One region of the Leuconostoc sp. C5 genome, then DNA from elsewhere that is predicted to be linked to it. Evidence: predicted binding sites of a transcription regulator. Region 1 holds the regulator's gene; the other holds the start of a gene.

Region 1 (8,162 bases):
AATACATGAATCGCGACAGAATACCCCAAAACGATAACTATGTGCTAGTTGGTCCACACCGCACTTGGTGGGATCCAGTATGGTATGCTGTGGCAGCCTACCCAAAACACTTTATTTTCATGGCAAAAATTGAATTATTTAAATTCAAGCCACTTGCATGGTTAATCAAATCAGCCGGCGCATTCCCAGTTGATCGTGAAAATGTTGGCCCAAGCGTCATCAAAATACCTGTACGCGAATTAAAAGATGGCAAGCGCTCTTTAATAATGTTTCCTTCTGGTTCTAGACACAGTGATGATTTAAAATCAGGTTCCATTCTAATTGCACGAATGGCTGGAAAGGCAATCGTACCAGCTGTATATCAAGGCCCTGTTAAGTTCAGTCAACTTTTCAAACGTAATAATACCACAGTTAATTTTGGTGAGCCAATTATTATTGATCGTAAAGACCGATTGAACAAGGAAAATATTGCTAAATATACTGAGCAGATGCAAGCAGCTTTCCAAGAATTAGATGCTGAGATTGACCCAACTTGGAAATATGTAGATCCAAAACGTTCAGAAAAAAAATAAGCCGATTGGCTTATTTTTTTTGCGAATTGGCACTTTGTTGCTTCATCTGAGCCATCATTTGGTTCAATTTCTTTTGAGATGGTTTTTGTCCCATTGACATCATCATTGATTTCATCATTTCTTCTGAAATAGGTGGGTTTTTTGCAAGATAACTCTTCATTGAGTTACGTGCCAAGAAAAAGCCACCGACCAAACCAATAATTAAAGTTAACACTGCAATCAAAATTGCTAGCCATGTGCTAATCATGCATATTCTCCTTACTAAAATGTCTGATAATTATTATAGCACAGCCAGCAAAGGCGTGCTATAATAACTTGCAGAGTTAACGTTTTCAATATGAACCATTTTGTTCGTTATAAAAATAAATAACACGAATTTTTTATTATTTATTTAATATTAGGTTGAATTTTTAAAAAAATAACGAACAAACGTTTGATTTGTTCGTGTTTTTCCGTTATACTGATGATAGTAAATTTAACAAGTAGGAAACCCATCATGGCAATTACACAAGAAAGCAAACAAATTCAAGTGCTTCGATTTATTCATGAAGCACAATCAGAAAATGGTTACCCACCAACCGTCCGAGAAATTGGTGAAGCTGTTGGATTATCATCTTCTTCAACTATTCACGGTCACATCGAACGTCTGGTAAAAAAAGGTTATCTTTTAAAAGATGCTTCTAAACCAAGAGCTCGTGCGATTGAAGTAACCGATATTGGTTTAGAGATGCTTGGGATTTCAACCACACCCGGAAAAATTCCGGTACTTGGAATGGTTACAGCGGGTACACCAATTTTGGCAGTAGAAGAAGAAGCAACTGAATTTTTCCCTATCCCAGATAATTTAATGCAATTTGATGGTGACCTATTCATGCTTAATGTTCATGGTGATTCAATGGTTAACATTGGCATTCTAGATGGAGACAAAGTTATCGTACGTAAGCAAGAGAATGCTGATAATGGTGATGTTGTTGTCGCAATGAATGATAACAATGAAGCGACAGTTAAGCGTTTTTTCCGTGAAGCCGATCATTATCGCTTACAACCTGAAAATAACAGCATGGCGCCAATTATTTTGCAAAAAGTCTCTATTTTAGGAAAAGTAATCGGACTGTATCGCGACGCTATTTATTAAAAACCAAATAAAAAGGCTCATCTCTGATGAGCCTTTTTATTATGCTTGCCAAGCATTTGGATTTTCCTTCCAGTTTTGTAAGGTTTCAACTTGTGATTTATCGAGATCCCCACGCTTAACGGCTGTTTCAATTAGTTGTGAATATGTTGTCAGTGAGTTAAATGTTAGTCCTGCTTCAGCAAAATTTTTTTTACCAGCTGGTAATTCATAAGAAAATATGGAAACAACACCAAGGACACTTGCTCCCTCCTTACGCACCGCATTTACTGCGGCCAACACAGACCCACCTGTTGATATCAAATCATCAATCAGAACGACTTTACGATTTTTTACCAATGCACCTTCCGTTTGACGACCTGCCCCGTGATCTTTGGGTTTTGAACGTACATAGACCATTGGTTTATTTAATTCTTCAGCTACCCAAGCTGAATGTGGAATACCTGCAGTAGCCACTCCACCAATAATCTCAACGTCACTATATTCTTTTTTTATTAGTTCAGACAGCCCTTTGTATATATTTTGACGTACCGAAGGGAAACCAATGGTCATCCGATTATCTGTATATATTGGACTCTTAATACCCGAGGCCCACGTGAAAGGTTCTTCTGGCGAAAATTTTACGGCACCAATTTCAAGTAAATCATTAGCTACTTGTTGTTTATAGTCTGTCATTTATTTTCTCCATTCATTGACAACACGTTGATATGCAGCCACTGGGTTGGTCGATTGTGTAATTGATCGACCAACAACTAATCCAGTTGAATTCAACTTCTTGGCTTCCCCTGGCGTAGTCACACGCACTTGATCTCCAGCTTCATCACCAGCTAAACGAATACCAGGTGTGATACGTAAAAATCGATCATTCGTGTGTGACTTAATTAAACTAGCCTCTAAGGGTGAACTAATTGTCCCGTCTATGCCCACCGAGTAAGCAAGCTCAGCCAAATGTGCAACACTTTCTTCAATAGTTGCTGTGGTTAATTGTATCTCTTGTATCTCAGCTTCAGAAAAAGAAGTTAGCTGCGTCACTGCAAGTAATTTTAACGCTTCACTTTTATTGGCAACAGCTGCTTCTAGCATTTTTTTCCCTCCAGCTGCATGCAGAGTTAAATATTGTACATCTAGTTTTGATATATTAGCGACTGCACGACCAACAGTGTTTGGAATATCGTAAAGTTTTAAATCTAAGAAAATCGTATAGCCCAATGCACGTAGTTCTGTGATGAACTCTGGTCCCGTACGATAAAAAAGTTCCATACCAACTTTCAATGCTGGCTTTTCTACTAAATCTGAAAAAGGCTTCAAAAATTTGTAAGTAGTAGTTGCATCAGGAAAGTCCAAAGCAATAAAAACTGGCTGTTCTGTCATTATGATCCTCCTATGTACATAAGCCGAAGCTTATTTGAAAAAGTTTAGTGCATTTCTTTCACTGTAAAACTGCGCGACTCTAATACTTCTAAGAAGGCACTAACTGTGTCTAAGGCAGTAAACAAAGGCACGGCATTTTCAATCGCAGCATTTCTAATCAAGCGGCCATCGCTTTCAGCACGGTCATCTGCTTGAGTTGTGTTAATAACAACCTGCACTTTTTGTTGACGCAGTGCTGCAACCGCATTATTATCTGATTCCGAAATTTTATCGAGTACTTCCACAGGCAAGTCATTGTCTGACAAGTAAGCACCCGTACCGGCAGTTGCAAACAAAGCAAATCCCAAATCATTGAATCTCTTTGCTAATTCGAGCGCCTCTTCTTTGTCATCATCAGCAACTGTGAATAAGACATTGCCGTAACGTGGTACTTTAATGTTAGAAGCAATAAAGGCCTTATACAACGCCTTGGACAGGTTAATATCTGACCCCATGACTTCACCAGTAGACTTCATTTCTGGGCCGAGCAAAGAATCAACATCGGGCAACTTTGTGAACGAGAATATTGGTGCTTTAACGTGCACCATATCATCGTTAGGAACAAGTCCCGTCTCAAATCCCATTTCTGACAATTTTTCACCTAACATAACTCTTGTTGCTAATTGAGCGAGCGGAAGATGCGTGACTTTCGATATGAACGGTACTGTACGTGATGCACGTGGATTTACTTCGATAACATATGCCGTATTTTCATGGATAACAAACTGCACGTTCATCAACCCTATTGTGTTCATAGCTTTAGCCAAATTAATAGAGGCTTGCACCATTTCATCTTGAACCTTTTGTGACAAGTATTGTGGTGGGTAAACTGACATAGAATCCCCTGAATGGACCCCCGCCCGTTCAATATGTTCCATAATACCGGGGATTACAGCTGTTTCACCATCTGACAAAACATCTACTTCTGCTTCTTGTCCCACTAAGTACGAATCAATCAATACCGGATGATCATTTGAAACCTTGACCGCACGCTGCATGTAGTCCTGGAGTTCATCGTCAGAAGAAACAATTTCCATTGCTCGACCACCCAAAACGTATGAAGGACGAATCAATACAGGATATCCAATGGATTGTGCAGCTGCTAATGCACCGTCTACTGTGGTTGCTGTTTTACCAACAGGTTGTGGTAAAGCAAGTTCTTTTATGACCTGATCAAATGCTTCACGATCTTCGGCACGATTTAGATCCTCTACAGAGGTTCCTAAAATGTTTACGCCATTGTCTAACAAAGGTTGAGCTAAATTAATTGCAGTTTGTCCGCCGAATTGCACCACCACACCGACTGGATTCTCTAAATCAATCACATTGAGAACATCTTCCAAGGTAAGTGGTTCAAAATACAATTTATCTGAGATAGAGAAATCCGTTGAAACGGTTTCTGGATTAGAATTCATAATAATCGCTTCATATCCAGCCCGTTGAATAGCCTTAACAGCATGAACAGTTGCATAATCAAATTCAACACCCTGCCCGATGCGAATCGGTCCAGAACCTAGTACAAGTACCGATTTTTTTGTACTAATAATCGATTCATTTTCCTGTTCATAGGTTGCATAATAATACGGTGTTGCCGATTCAAATTCTGCCGCAACAGTATCAACCATTTTATAAACTGGCTTAATTTTTTTATCTTTGCGTAGTGTTCTAATATCAGCAGCTGTCTTGCCCCAGATTTTAGCAATTGTTTCGTCAGCAAACCCATTCTTTTTAGCATATTGCAACTGATCAATATCTCCAACATGGCTGGCAAGGTCTTGCTCAATTTCGATAACATGCAATACTTTATCCAAGAAGAATTCATTGATTAGTGTTTTATCATGAATAGTTTCAATTGAAACACCTCGGCGCAATAAATCAGCAATCATAAACAAACGATCATCTCGAGCAGGCATTAATGCTGCTAGCAGTTCATCATCTGAAAGATCCTTATAGGTTATATCATCTAAACCAATAGCCCCAATCTCTAGTGAGCGAACAGCCTTTAACATGGCTTCTTCCATATTGCGACCGATAGCCATCACTTCACCAGTTGCCTTCATTTGCGTGCCTAGGCGACGATCTGCTGTTGAAAATTTGTCAAATGGCCAGCGTGGAATTTTAAACACAACATAATCTAATGCTGGTTCAAACTCTGCCTTTGTCGTGCCAGTTACTGGATTGATGATCTCATCAAGTGTTAAGCCAACGGCAATTTTTGCAGCCATTTTGGCAATCGGATATCCAGTCGCCTTTGAAGCTAACGCTGAAGAACGACTGACACGTGGATTGACTTCAATAATATAATATTTGTATGAATCAGGATCAAGTGCCATTTGAATATTGACACCACCCTCGATTTTCAATGCACGAATAATTTTTAACGCTGCATCACGCATCATTTGAACTTCGCGATCAGATAATGTTTGAACTGGTGCAGTCACAATCGAGTCTCCAGTATGAATACCAACTGGATCAAAGTTTTCCATTGAAGCAACAACCAATGCGTTGTCATTAGCGTCACGCATCACTTCAAATTCAATCTCTTTGTAACCTGCAATCGAACGTTCAATCAACACTTGTGTTACAGGAGAAAGTTCTAATCCATTGGCCGTAATTTCCGAAAGCTCTTCATGGGTTTGAGCAATACCTCCGCCGGTACCGCCTAACGTGTAGGCTGGACGAACAATTACTGGATAACCATGTGTGTCAGCAAAATTAAGTGATTCTTCTAAAGTAGTTGCAATGATGGACTCTGGAATGGGCTCATTCAAACGTTCCATCAAGGCTTTAAATTCTTCACGATCTTCGGCCTCTTCGATTGCTGATAGCTTAGTTCCAAGTAACTCGATATTGAGTTCATCCAAAATTCCCGCTTCGGAAAGGTCTTTAGCCATATTTAATCCAGTTTGACCACCTAGCGTCGGCAAAATAGCATCTGGACGCTCTTTACGTAAAATACGTTCAATAAAGTCAATTGACAAAGGCTCAATGTATACCTTGTCAGCAATTTCAGCGTCAGTCATAATCGTTGCCGGATTAGAATTTACTAAAATAACATGATACCCTTCTTCCTTTAAAGAGAGCGCGGCTTGTGTGCCAGAATAATCAAATTCGGCTGCTTGACCAATAACAATTGGTCCAGAACCAATCACTAATATTTTACTAATGTCTTGACGTTTAGGCATTTGTAGTCTCCTTCTTTGAATCAGCTATCATATCCAAAAATTCATCAAATAAATATTCAGCATCGTGTGGACCAGGTGCTGCATCTGGGTGGAATTGAACAGAGAAAGCATTGTAGCCTTTTAGACGAACACCTTCAACAGTCTGATCATTAATTTCCTCGTGTGTCACAACTAGATCTGTTTTCTCTAAGCTTGCTCGTTCTACTGCGTAGCCGTGATTTTGTGACGTAAAATCTAATCTCGCTTTGGAAATCGTGCGCACGGCATGATTAAAACCACGATGACCGAATTTCATTTTGTAAGTTTCTGCGCCATTGGCGATTGCGAACAGCTGATGTCCCAAGCAAATGCCCATTAGCGGTAAATGCTTTTGTAGCTTCTGAATTGTTGGAATGGCATATTTTACATCTTTGGGATCACCAGGTCCATTCGACAATAAGATACCGTCAGGGTTCGCTGCCAATACTGTTTCTGCGTCCACATTAGCAGGAAATACCATCACGTTAACACCGCGCTTCGCAAGCGAGCGAAGAATTGAATTTTTCAGTCCAAAATCAATGAGCGCGATTGATACACCATCAGTTGGGTTTTGATACTGTGTCTTTGTTGTTGCATCTGCAACCATTGTTTTCGATGTTTCAAACGCTTTTAGTCTCGCAACGACTTCGTCCGTTATTTCATCAACAAGCGCTGCTTTCATGGAACCCTGATTACGTAACTCTTTTGTTAAAGCGCGCGTATCAATGCCCGTTATACCGGGCATTCCAGTTTTTTCTGCCCATTCAGGCAAACTCATTGTTTTGCGCCAATTGCTTGGTCGTCGAGCGATTTCGTGCACCACAATCGCAGATGCAGCTGGTCGCAAACTTTCAAAGTCATCACGATTAACCCCGTAATTACCGATTAGTGGGTAAGTAAATACAATAATTTCACCTCGGTATGATAAATCTGTAATTGATTCTTGATAGCCGGACATACCAGTATTAAAAACTAACTCGGCCATGATATCAACATCAGCACCAAAAGCTTCCCCTTCATATACTGATCCATTTTCTAATAATAAGTAGCGTTTTTTCATTTTACGTTATCCTTATATACAATTTCACCGTCAACCCATGTGGCCAGTGTTTTTCCATACACTTTCCATCCAATAAATGGTGAGTTTTTTCCCATCGATTCAAAGCTTTCAGTATCGATTTCATAGTTATTATCTAGATCAAACAGAGCGAGGTCTGCTCGCGCACCTTCTTCGATACTAGTGGGCGCTTGCAAGTGGAATGCACTGACTGGAGCAGTGACCGTTCGCTCAAGCAAAGTTTCTAGAGTCATCACACCATTTTTAACCAAATAAGTATAAAGCAGTTGGAAACTCGTTTCGATTCCGGTAATGCCAAATGGTGCCTCTCGGAAAGACTTCTGTTTCTCTTCTTTTCCATGTGGCGCATGATCAGTAGCAACCATATCGATGGTTCCATCCAACAATCCAGCAATGACTGCTTCACGATCTCTCTGAGTTCGTAGTGGTGGATTCATTTTAAACATTGCATTATCAGAATTGATATCTTCTTCTGATAATAATAAGTGATGCGGAGAAACCTCTGCAGTAACATGAACACCTTCATGTTTAGCAATTCGCACCAATTCAACCGATTCCTTAGTTGAAATATGCGCAACATGGTAATGAACGCCAGCAGCTTTAGCTAGTACCAAATCTCGAGCAAGTTGTGAACTTTCCGCCAATCCTGTAATTCCTGGTAATTCTAATTTTGTTGATGCTTTCCCCTCGTTCATGACACCATCATGAACCAGCGTATCGTCTTCCAAATGCGCGGCTAAAGGTTTGTTAACCGATGCAGCGGCGAC
Region 2 (8,162 bases), 800 kb from region 1:
TGATTTTTAGGAATATTTACATCAATATTTTTTAAATTATGAGCGCGAGCACCGCGTATTTCGATATGATCTTTTGCCATTATTTTCTCTTTTTCGTTTATATCAGTTCAATTAAAGATTAGCACGTGTTTTTAATTCCAATACCGTATCGCGTAACTGAGCTGCCTCTTCAAAGTCAAGTGCCTTAGCAGCCGCCTTCATTTGACTCGTCATATTATCCACAATAGACTGTTGCTCATCTTTAGGTAAGTCGTTAAACGCCACCTTTGTCAAATCAACAACTTTTTCTTCAGTAGCAGCATGTGTGACAGATATCAGGTCACGAATATCTTTCTTAATTGTTTTCGGTGTAATACCATGTTGCGTATTATATTGCATCTGAATTTCTCGCCTGCGGGCTGTTTCATCAATAGCTTCAAGCATGGATCTAGTCATCTTATCCGCATACATGATAACGTGTCCATTTTCATTACGTGCGGCACGGCCAATAGTTTGGATTAATGAACGTGGATTACGCAAAAATCCTTCTTTATCAGCATCCAATATAGCTACTAAGGATACTTCAGGAACATCAATCCCCTCACGCAATAAGTTAATACCAATTAAAACATCATATTTACCCAAGCGTAAATCACGGATAATTTCCGTACGTTCAAGTGTTTTGATATCCGCGTGCAAATAAGCTACTTTTATTCCCAAATCCTTCAAATAATCAGTTAGGTCCTCAGCCATACGTTTGGTTAACGTTGTGATAAACACACGTTCATCACGCTCCGATCGCTTCGTTATTTCCCCGACCAAGTCATCAATTTGTCCCATAACAGGTCGCACTTCAACTTCTGGATCAAGCAACCCCGTTGGTCGAATAATTTGTTGAATAACGTGTTTTGAATCGACACGCTCATTTTCATAATCACCAGGTGTCGCTGACATATAAATAATCTGGTTAACGTGTTTTTCGAATTCAGGAAGTTTTAATGGCCGATTGTCTAATGCGCTTGGCAAACGAAAGCCATAGTTAACCAACGTTTCTTTTCTAGCTTTATCCCCATTAAACATACCGCGAATTTGTGGCATGGTAACATGACTTTCATCAATAACAATCAAAAAATCATCTGGAAAAAAGTCAATCAATGTAAATGGTGGTTCACCCGCTTGACGACCATCCATCCAACGTGAGTAGTTTTCAATGCCGCCAACAAATCCCATTTCTTCGAGCATCGCCAAATCATACTCTGTACGTTGTTTAATACGCTGCGCCTCTAATAACTTACCTTCTTTTTTGAATAGCTCAACCTGAGTGTTCATTTCTTGACGGATACCGTCCAATGCCACTTGCATTTGGTCGTCATCGGTCATAAAATGTTTTGCTGGAAAAATAGCTACATGGTCACGTTCTGCTATTGTTTCTCCTGTCAAAGAATTAATTTCTCGGATACGATCAATTTCATCACCAAAAAATTCAATTCGCAAAGCCATTTCATCTTGGGAGGCAGGAAAAATTTCGATCACGTCACCACGAACACGAAACGTTCCACGATGAAAATCAATGTCATTACGAGTAAACTGCACATCAATCAAATCACGCATTAATTGATCACGCTCATATTCATATCCAACACGCAAACTGATAACATGATCCTTATATTGGTGCGGATCTCCTAAACCAAAAATAGAACTGACGGAAGCAACTACAATGACATCATTACGTTCAAGTAACGAACTAGTCGCGGAGTTTCGTAGTTTATCGATTTCATCATTCACAGCTGAATCTTTTTCAATAAACGTATCAGAACTTGGGACATAAGCTTCAGGCTGATAATAATCATAGTAAGAGACAAAATATTCTACTGCATTATTAGGAAAAAATTCTTTTAGCTCACCATATAACTGCCCAGCTAAAGTCTTATTGTGACTTAAAACCAACGTTGGCTTTTTTACTTCCTTAATGACATTTGAAATGGTAAATGTTTTACCTGTTCCCGTAGCTCCGAGTAATATCTGTTCTTTAATATGATTGTTGATTCCACCAACTAGTTTTTCAATGGCTTGTGGCTGGTCACCGGTTGGTTCATATTTAGACTTAATTTCAAATTCATGCTCTATCTGTCGCTCTATCATTGACGTTCTCTTTTCATAAATCTGCTCAGTATTATTTCACAATTAATACACTATCATCCCATTATAACAAAAAACGAACAAACGTTCTACATGAGCGTTTTGTTCGTTTTTTGTGACTACTTGTCATCGTCATCAGAATCTGTTTTTAATTCCGGTGCATCTGTGACATAGTCGCTAAGTGTTGATTTGCCTTTGTTCTTGGCTAATACACTCGAAGGATTAGACTTGAGTACTTTTTTAAGCGAAGCCAGTCCCTCTGTTTTTTTATAATTATAATTCTTTTTGTTAATAAGATTAAAATCAGAATTTGAAGTATCAAAGCGCAATAAGTCGCCTGTAATAACTGCATCGGAGTAACCCAAAACTTTGGTTGCATAAGCGGACATTTGTTTTGCCACTTTTTGCAACTTTTTATCTGATTTGAGCGTAACTTGATCACCAGTTTTAGTATTAAAATACTGGTTATTGTATTTCGTATACGTTGGCGTTATCCAATCACCATCACGGAAAACTACTTTACCATCGTACTTCGAGGATAGCATATCTTGTCCAAACATTGTCATATTATTATCTGGGATGCCAAGCACATCCATTAAAGTTGGCAACATATCAATTTCACCACCATATGTATGGTCAATACCACCTTTTAGCCCTGTCGCATGAATCATGAATGGCACTTTTTGGAAAGTAGCTAAATCATTGTTAGTAATTTTATCTTTACCAAGTAGCTGTGCAATAGCATCCTGATGATTTTCAGAAATTCCATAGTGATCACCATACAGCACAAATACAGAATTGTCATACAACCCAGCTTTTTTGAGATAACTCATCAGCTCAGCGAATGCCTGATCCAAATAGTGAGCAGTTTGAACATAACCATCAACAGTTTTGTCTCCAGTTTTTGTTGCTGGGAAACTGATATTTTGTTTATCCAAATCATATGGATAATGATTTGTTACGGTTATTAACTTCGCATAAAATGGTTGTGGGAGCTGTTCAATATACTTCGCACTATCTCGCAGAAAAATTTTATCTTTCATCCCATAACCAATGTTATAGTTTGCTTTGTTTGCATTAGCATAATAAGCTTTAGAGAAAAAGTAATTATAGCCAAATGATTTATAGGTATTATCACGATTCCAAAAACTTGCAACATCCCCGTGAAAGGCAGCAGTTGTATAGCCTCTTTGTCCTAAGATAGCTGGTAATGACTCAAACGTATTACTCGTACCATACTTGACCATAGCAGAACCTGTAGCCAAACCATATAGTGAGTTTTCTTGCATCATCTCCGCATCAGATGTCTTCCCTTGACCAACTTGGTTATAGAAGTTATCGAAACTTAGTGTGTTTTGGTCATGATAGAACTGGTTCAGGTTGGGTGTGACTTCCTGCCCATCAACTTTATAATCTATTAAGAACTGCTGAAATGATTCCAAATGAATCATAAAGACGTTCTTACCTTTTTGCGTACCATAATACTGAATATTGGCAGGCAGTTTTTGCGTAGCAACAAACTTTTTTACTTTAGCTAAATCGGATGGCTTTGCTCGCTTCCGGCTTTCAGTTTGATTATAAGTTTGTACAGCGTTAAATACAGCATATTCATTCAATCCTAAATATTTAACAATGTAATTATTATCAAACGAACGGGTCAACAAACCTGAACGATCCGTTGATGCGATGCCGTAATCTACTAACATCAAGATGACACCAAAAAGCGTCGTTAAAATAGCAAACTTTTTTTGAACGCCTTTATGATCAATCGTTAATTGCTTGAAAACCACTAGCAAGATTAAGATCACAATATCGATAAAGACAAGATAATCCGTCCAATGAATAATTGCCGCAATTGATTTACCAAGATTTGTTCCAGTTGAACTACCCGAACCCAAAATACCCATGGATAAGAAATCTGAAAATTCTCTGTAGTATAGCATATTCGCAAATAACCATATTGACTGAATCAAATTAAAAATAATTGCCAACCAATAACTGGTTACGCCACGAAAATACAAGGAAATACTTAAAAATATAATAGCCGTCGGGATGGGATTCAAAAATAGCAAAAATTGCTGCGTTGATCCTTCCACACCCAAATTAAAGTTCATGTGGTATTCAGCATACGTCTTCAACCACACAAGAACGACGTTTAATATGAAAAACCAAACTATTGGCGCCGATGTATCCATAGTTCGTTTAACTTGGTGCCAGAGGTTTCTGGGATTTGAGATTCGTTTTAATAAACTTATCATTTGTTATAAACGTGCCCGATAACATCCTAATAGCATGTGTTGGGCACCCTCCTAATAAATTAGTTTGAAATCATGTAAAACATCATAAATTTCAATTGCAACTAAATCAATATCATCAAACTGAAACTGTCGAATTTCACGATGTTCCTGAACTGTCCAGATCCTTGTCAATTGATCATACGTAACCTGTAAAGCTTCAATGCCAAAAGCATCAAATCGACGCGTTTGCACGCTGCCATCTGTTGAATCAATCATAGCACGTAACCGACTTAAAATTTGTTTCAAATCACTCGTATTGTATTTGTTGTCAAGCATTGTCACTCCTCCTATCATGGTGAGCAGGAATAAGGTAAGCAATTATCCCTGCAAAGATACCAAAATAATAAGTAATAAATCGCCAAAGTAAGATAACGAGAATCAATGTTGCTGGATTTTTAACAAAAGGTGAGAACAATAATTGAAAGCTAAGCTCTGCACCACCAACACCACCTGGGATTGGGAACAAGGAAATCACCATAACAATCATAATATTCATCGTTACAATCAGCCATGGATTGACAGACTGATAGCCGAAAGCACGTATGACAAAATAAGGTATCATATAGAACGTAATCAGTTGTAATGACGTAAAAAAAGTGGCGCCAACCAATGATTGCCAACTGCTAATTACGCGACGTGATTCGGTATGAAAATTATCAATCTTTTGCTTAACATTCGCAATTAATCGCTCAAAACGCTCGCGACGCATCATTTTTTTTACAACTATTGCCACTAAATCGACCAAGCGTAATGTTAACGATGGCCAAAACATAACCAATATAATACCAATAATTACTACAGCATGAATCGCTATGGCAAAGGGGATGAATGTTGCGAAAGTGGGATTAACCTGTTGATAAATAAAGTGTTCGGCAGAGACATAGCCTATTATAAAGAATACCACAACAACAATTTGATAGACTAAAAACTTCATGAGAATAACAGACATCGCCCGCCCAGTTTCTACTCCAGATCGCGATAAACCATATAGTTGTGCCGGCTGGCCTCCAGTAGCAAATGGCGTGACTCCTGTTCCCAATAAGTTTAGTAGCGGAACTCTTAATAAGGATAAAACCGAGGTATGGCGCCGATCTTCTTTGCTCAATAAGGCCCTTGTAGCAGCCGCCTCAAGGAAAATTGATATAATCATCGTGAACAGGCCAAACAGTAACCAATGCCAATCCAGATTTTCCAACGCCACGGACAGTTGGTGTCCTTTACCACTTAATTCTTTTGTTAAAAAATAAACGACAATAGCCGTCAGAACAACAACGATAATCATTGATACTCTATCACGTTTGAACATCGCGATTACTCACCCTTCTAACACCATTTTATATACCGCCTGTAATTGTTTTCCAATTTCAGGTAGGTCACGTGTTTGGGCTAATTTATAGCCTGATTCACTTAAATTTGGTGATTCCCCAGTTAAAATTTTTTGCATTTTGATTTCAAACTCATCGAAATCACGGGCTTTATAGCTATTTACCCCATCCTGTAACCATTTTTTATATACTGGAATGTCACGAACCAAAACCTTTTGCTTGGAAGCTAAAGCTTCTAGTACCACAATGCCTTCCGTTTCTTCGTAAGAAGGATACAAAAACAAATCTGCACCTTGAAAAGCACCACGAATGACATCCCCAGTAATATATCCAGGAAAAATTAAATTTCGTGGATGATTACCTTTTATCAAACGACTTATCTTATTAGGTACTAATCGTAAATCAGTGTAGCCAAACCAAATAAAAACATGCTCAGGATGCCTTTTTGCTAGTTCAACGAAGTCTAAAATACCTTTTCGCTCAAAGAAAAGCCCCACGCTCATAATCACTTTTTGATCATCTGCCAAGTCAAAGTATTCACGAAACTTTTTTATTTTATCATCATCATGCTGATATTTTTCTAGGGGAATACCATTAGAAATAGGAATAATCGGTTGATTTAAACGGTATCCACGTAGTAACTGCTTCGAATAAGGTGTTGGCGTAATAATCGCATCAGACTTACTATAAAGCGATACTAAGTATCGTTTAAATAACGGGGCAATGGTATTAGAACCAGTAAAGGAATTCCGAAAATCTTCATAAGTTGAATGACCGTGGTAAACAACTTTTTTACCCAATTTATGTGCCTTATTGACCATATGATGGCTATTCACACCGTATGTATTAATATGCAGTACATCGTAATCAAGGGACTTGGTATCAGTAGTTACTTCAACATCTGTGTAAGATAAGGCTTCTTTTTGTAACTTTAACGCACGTCCAATACCAGACTTAGCTATTAAATTTTGATTTTCAAAATAAAGTAAAACTTTCAATTAATTTCTCCTGAATGGATTACGTAAGATACGTTTCATATATCCCACCTCTTCATCATTGGGATACTCATCTTCCACGTCGCTAGCATGATAACTGGCCAAAATATCATCATAAAATGCTAAAACACGTGTTGCAAAGGTGTTTGCATCCACGTCTTTCATTTTTTTATGCCGATAGGCAATATCTTCTTCTGTATTTGGTCGTTTAAGATATTTTGTGATACCTGCTAGTAGTTCATCATAATCGCTCACCAACGTACCAATAGCTTCATTATCAACTAAATTATCTAAGTAAGGTGAATGTATAGCCACAAATGGTCTATCTGCTGCCATCGCCTCAATAAATGTTAATCCTTGAGTTTCAGTATCTGAAGAACTTACAAACACATTCGACATCTTATAATAATCAAAGATGTCATCATGATTGACCATCCCTGTGAATATTATTTTGTCTTCAAGCGCTAGTTCTTCGACCTGCTCTTCTAAAGATTTACGTGCTGGACCATCACCAGCAATTACTAAACGTGCTTCGGGTATTGTCTGTAATACTTCAGAAAATACGGAAATTGTCACACTAATATTCTTTTCAAACGCTAAGCGTCCCAGCGACAGAACAATAGGCTGCAATTCAGAAAAGTGATACTTTTCTCGTAAGTTAGTTTGTTTCGTACCATGCTCTGGTAAACAAACACCTGTCGGAATAACTCTCATAGGCACGGTCACACCGTAACGACGAAGCGTATCTTGAACGAGATTTGACGGCGCAATAACACCTGCCATACTAACCATATATCCCTTCATAATACGCCCCACACCATGCGGTCCAATCAACATCCCCTTAGCAAAATAATGGGTGTAGTCTTCATACATCGTATGATAGGTGTGGACAGCAGGAATTTTTAACTGTCGCGCCACAAATTTACCCATTAAACCTAAAGAGAATTCTGTTTGGGTATGTACAATGTCGAGTTGTACAGATTTGGCAATTTCAACAGCTTGAATCAAGCCACGAAATGCTAGTCGACGATCTTTAAATCCAAGATATGGGAGGCTTGAAAAACGATAAATATGCGATTCAAATTTATTTTTAGGTACCTTGGGGTCAGTAGATGTAAAAATATAAACTTCGTGCCCCTGACTTTCAAGTGCTTCTTTAAGTGTCTTAATCGAAGTCGCAACTCCACTGACTTGTGGAAAGTACGTGTCCGTAAACAAACCAATGTTCATTGTTTTCTCCAATGTTCAAAAATATACAAATTTTCTATAAAAGCAATACTGCTATTATAACATTTTACGTAAAAATGGTCGAATACTGATGCAATTGTTCTTCACGAAAAAAAAACAACAAATCATTTTCCATCCTTTATAACACAGGACTTCAAACTATTTGTTGATTTTTACTATGTTAATCAAATACCATTTGA

What was found. Region 1 encodes LexA, which represses DNA repair genes until DNA is damaged. Its sites were predicted from a motif close to CNAACANNTGTTNG; they were not measured.
Region 2: a site for LexA is predicted at 2,196-2,209, ahead of uvrB (excinuclease ABC subunit UvrB). Genes of this name have one in related genera too.

Annotation. Positions count from the first base shown of each region.
Region 1 covers NZ_CP134351.1:1,137,482-1,145,643, forward strand. Annotated here, with positions in the region: gene RHP56_RS05740 (lysophospholipid acyltransferase family protein) at 1-572, shown strand, start outside; gene RHP56_RS05745 (YneF family protein) at 583-819, opposite strand; gene lexA (transcriptional repressor LexA) at 1,069-1,707, shown strand; gene pyrE (orotate phosphoribosyltransferase) at 1,747-2,379, opposite strand; gene pyrF (orotidine-5'-phosphate decarboxylase) at 2,380-3,075, opposite strand; gene carB (carbamoyl-phosphate synthase large subunit) at 3,120-6,299, opposite strand; gene carA (glutamine-hydrolyzing carbamoyl-phosphate synthase small subunit) at 6,292-7,377, opposite strand; gene RHP56_RS05775 (dihydroorotase) at 7,374-8,162, opposite strand, start outside.
Region 2 covers NZ_CP134351.1:339,297-347,458, reverse strand. Annotated here, with positions in the region: gene uvrA (excinuclease ABC subunit UvrA) at 1-80, opposite strand, end outside; gene uvrB (excinuclease ABC subunit UvrB) at 112-2,121, opposite strand; gene RHP56_RS01930 (LTA synthase family protein) at 2,238-4,376, opposite strand; gene RHP56_RS01925 (YkuJ family protein) at 4,428-4,691, opposite strand; gene RHP56_RS01920 (lysylphosphatidylglycerol synthase transmembrane domain-containing protein) at 4,684-5,721, opposite strand; gene RHP56_RS01915 (LTA glycolipid anchor biosynthesis glycosyltransferase, IagA/BgsA family) at 5,731-6,738, opposite strand; gene RHP56_RS01910 (glycosyltransferase family 4 protein) at 6,739-7,965, opposite strand; gene RHP56_RS01905 (ABC transporter ATP-binding protein) at 8,144-8,162, opposite strand, start outside.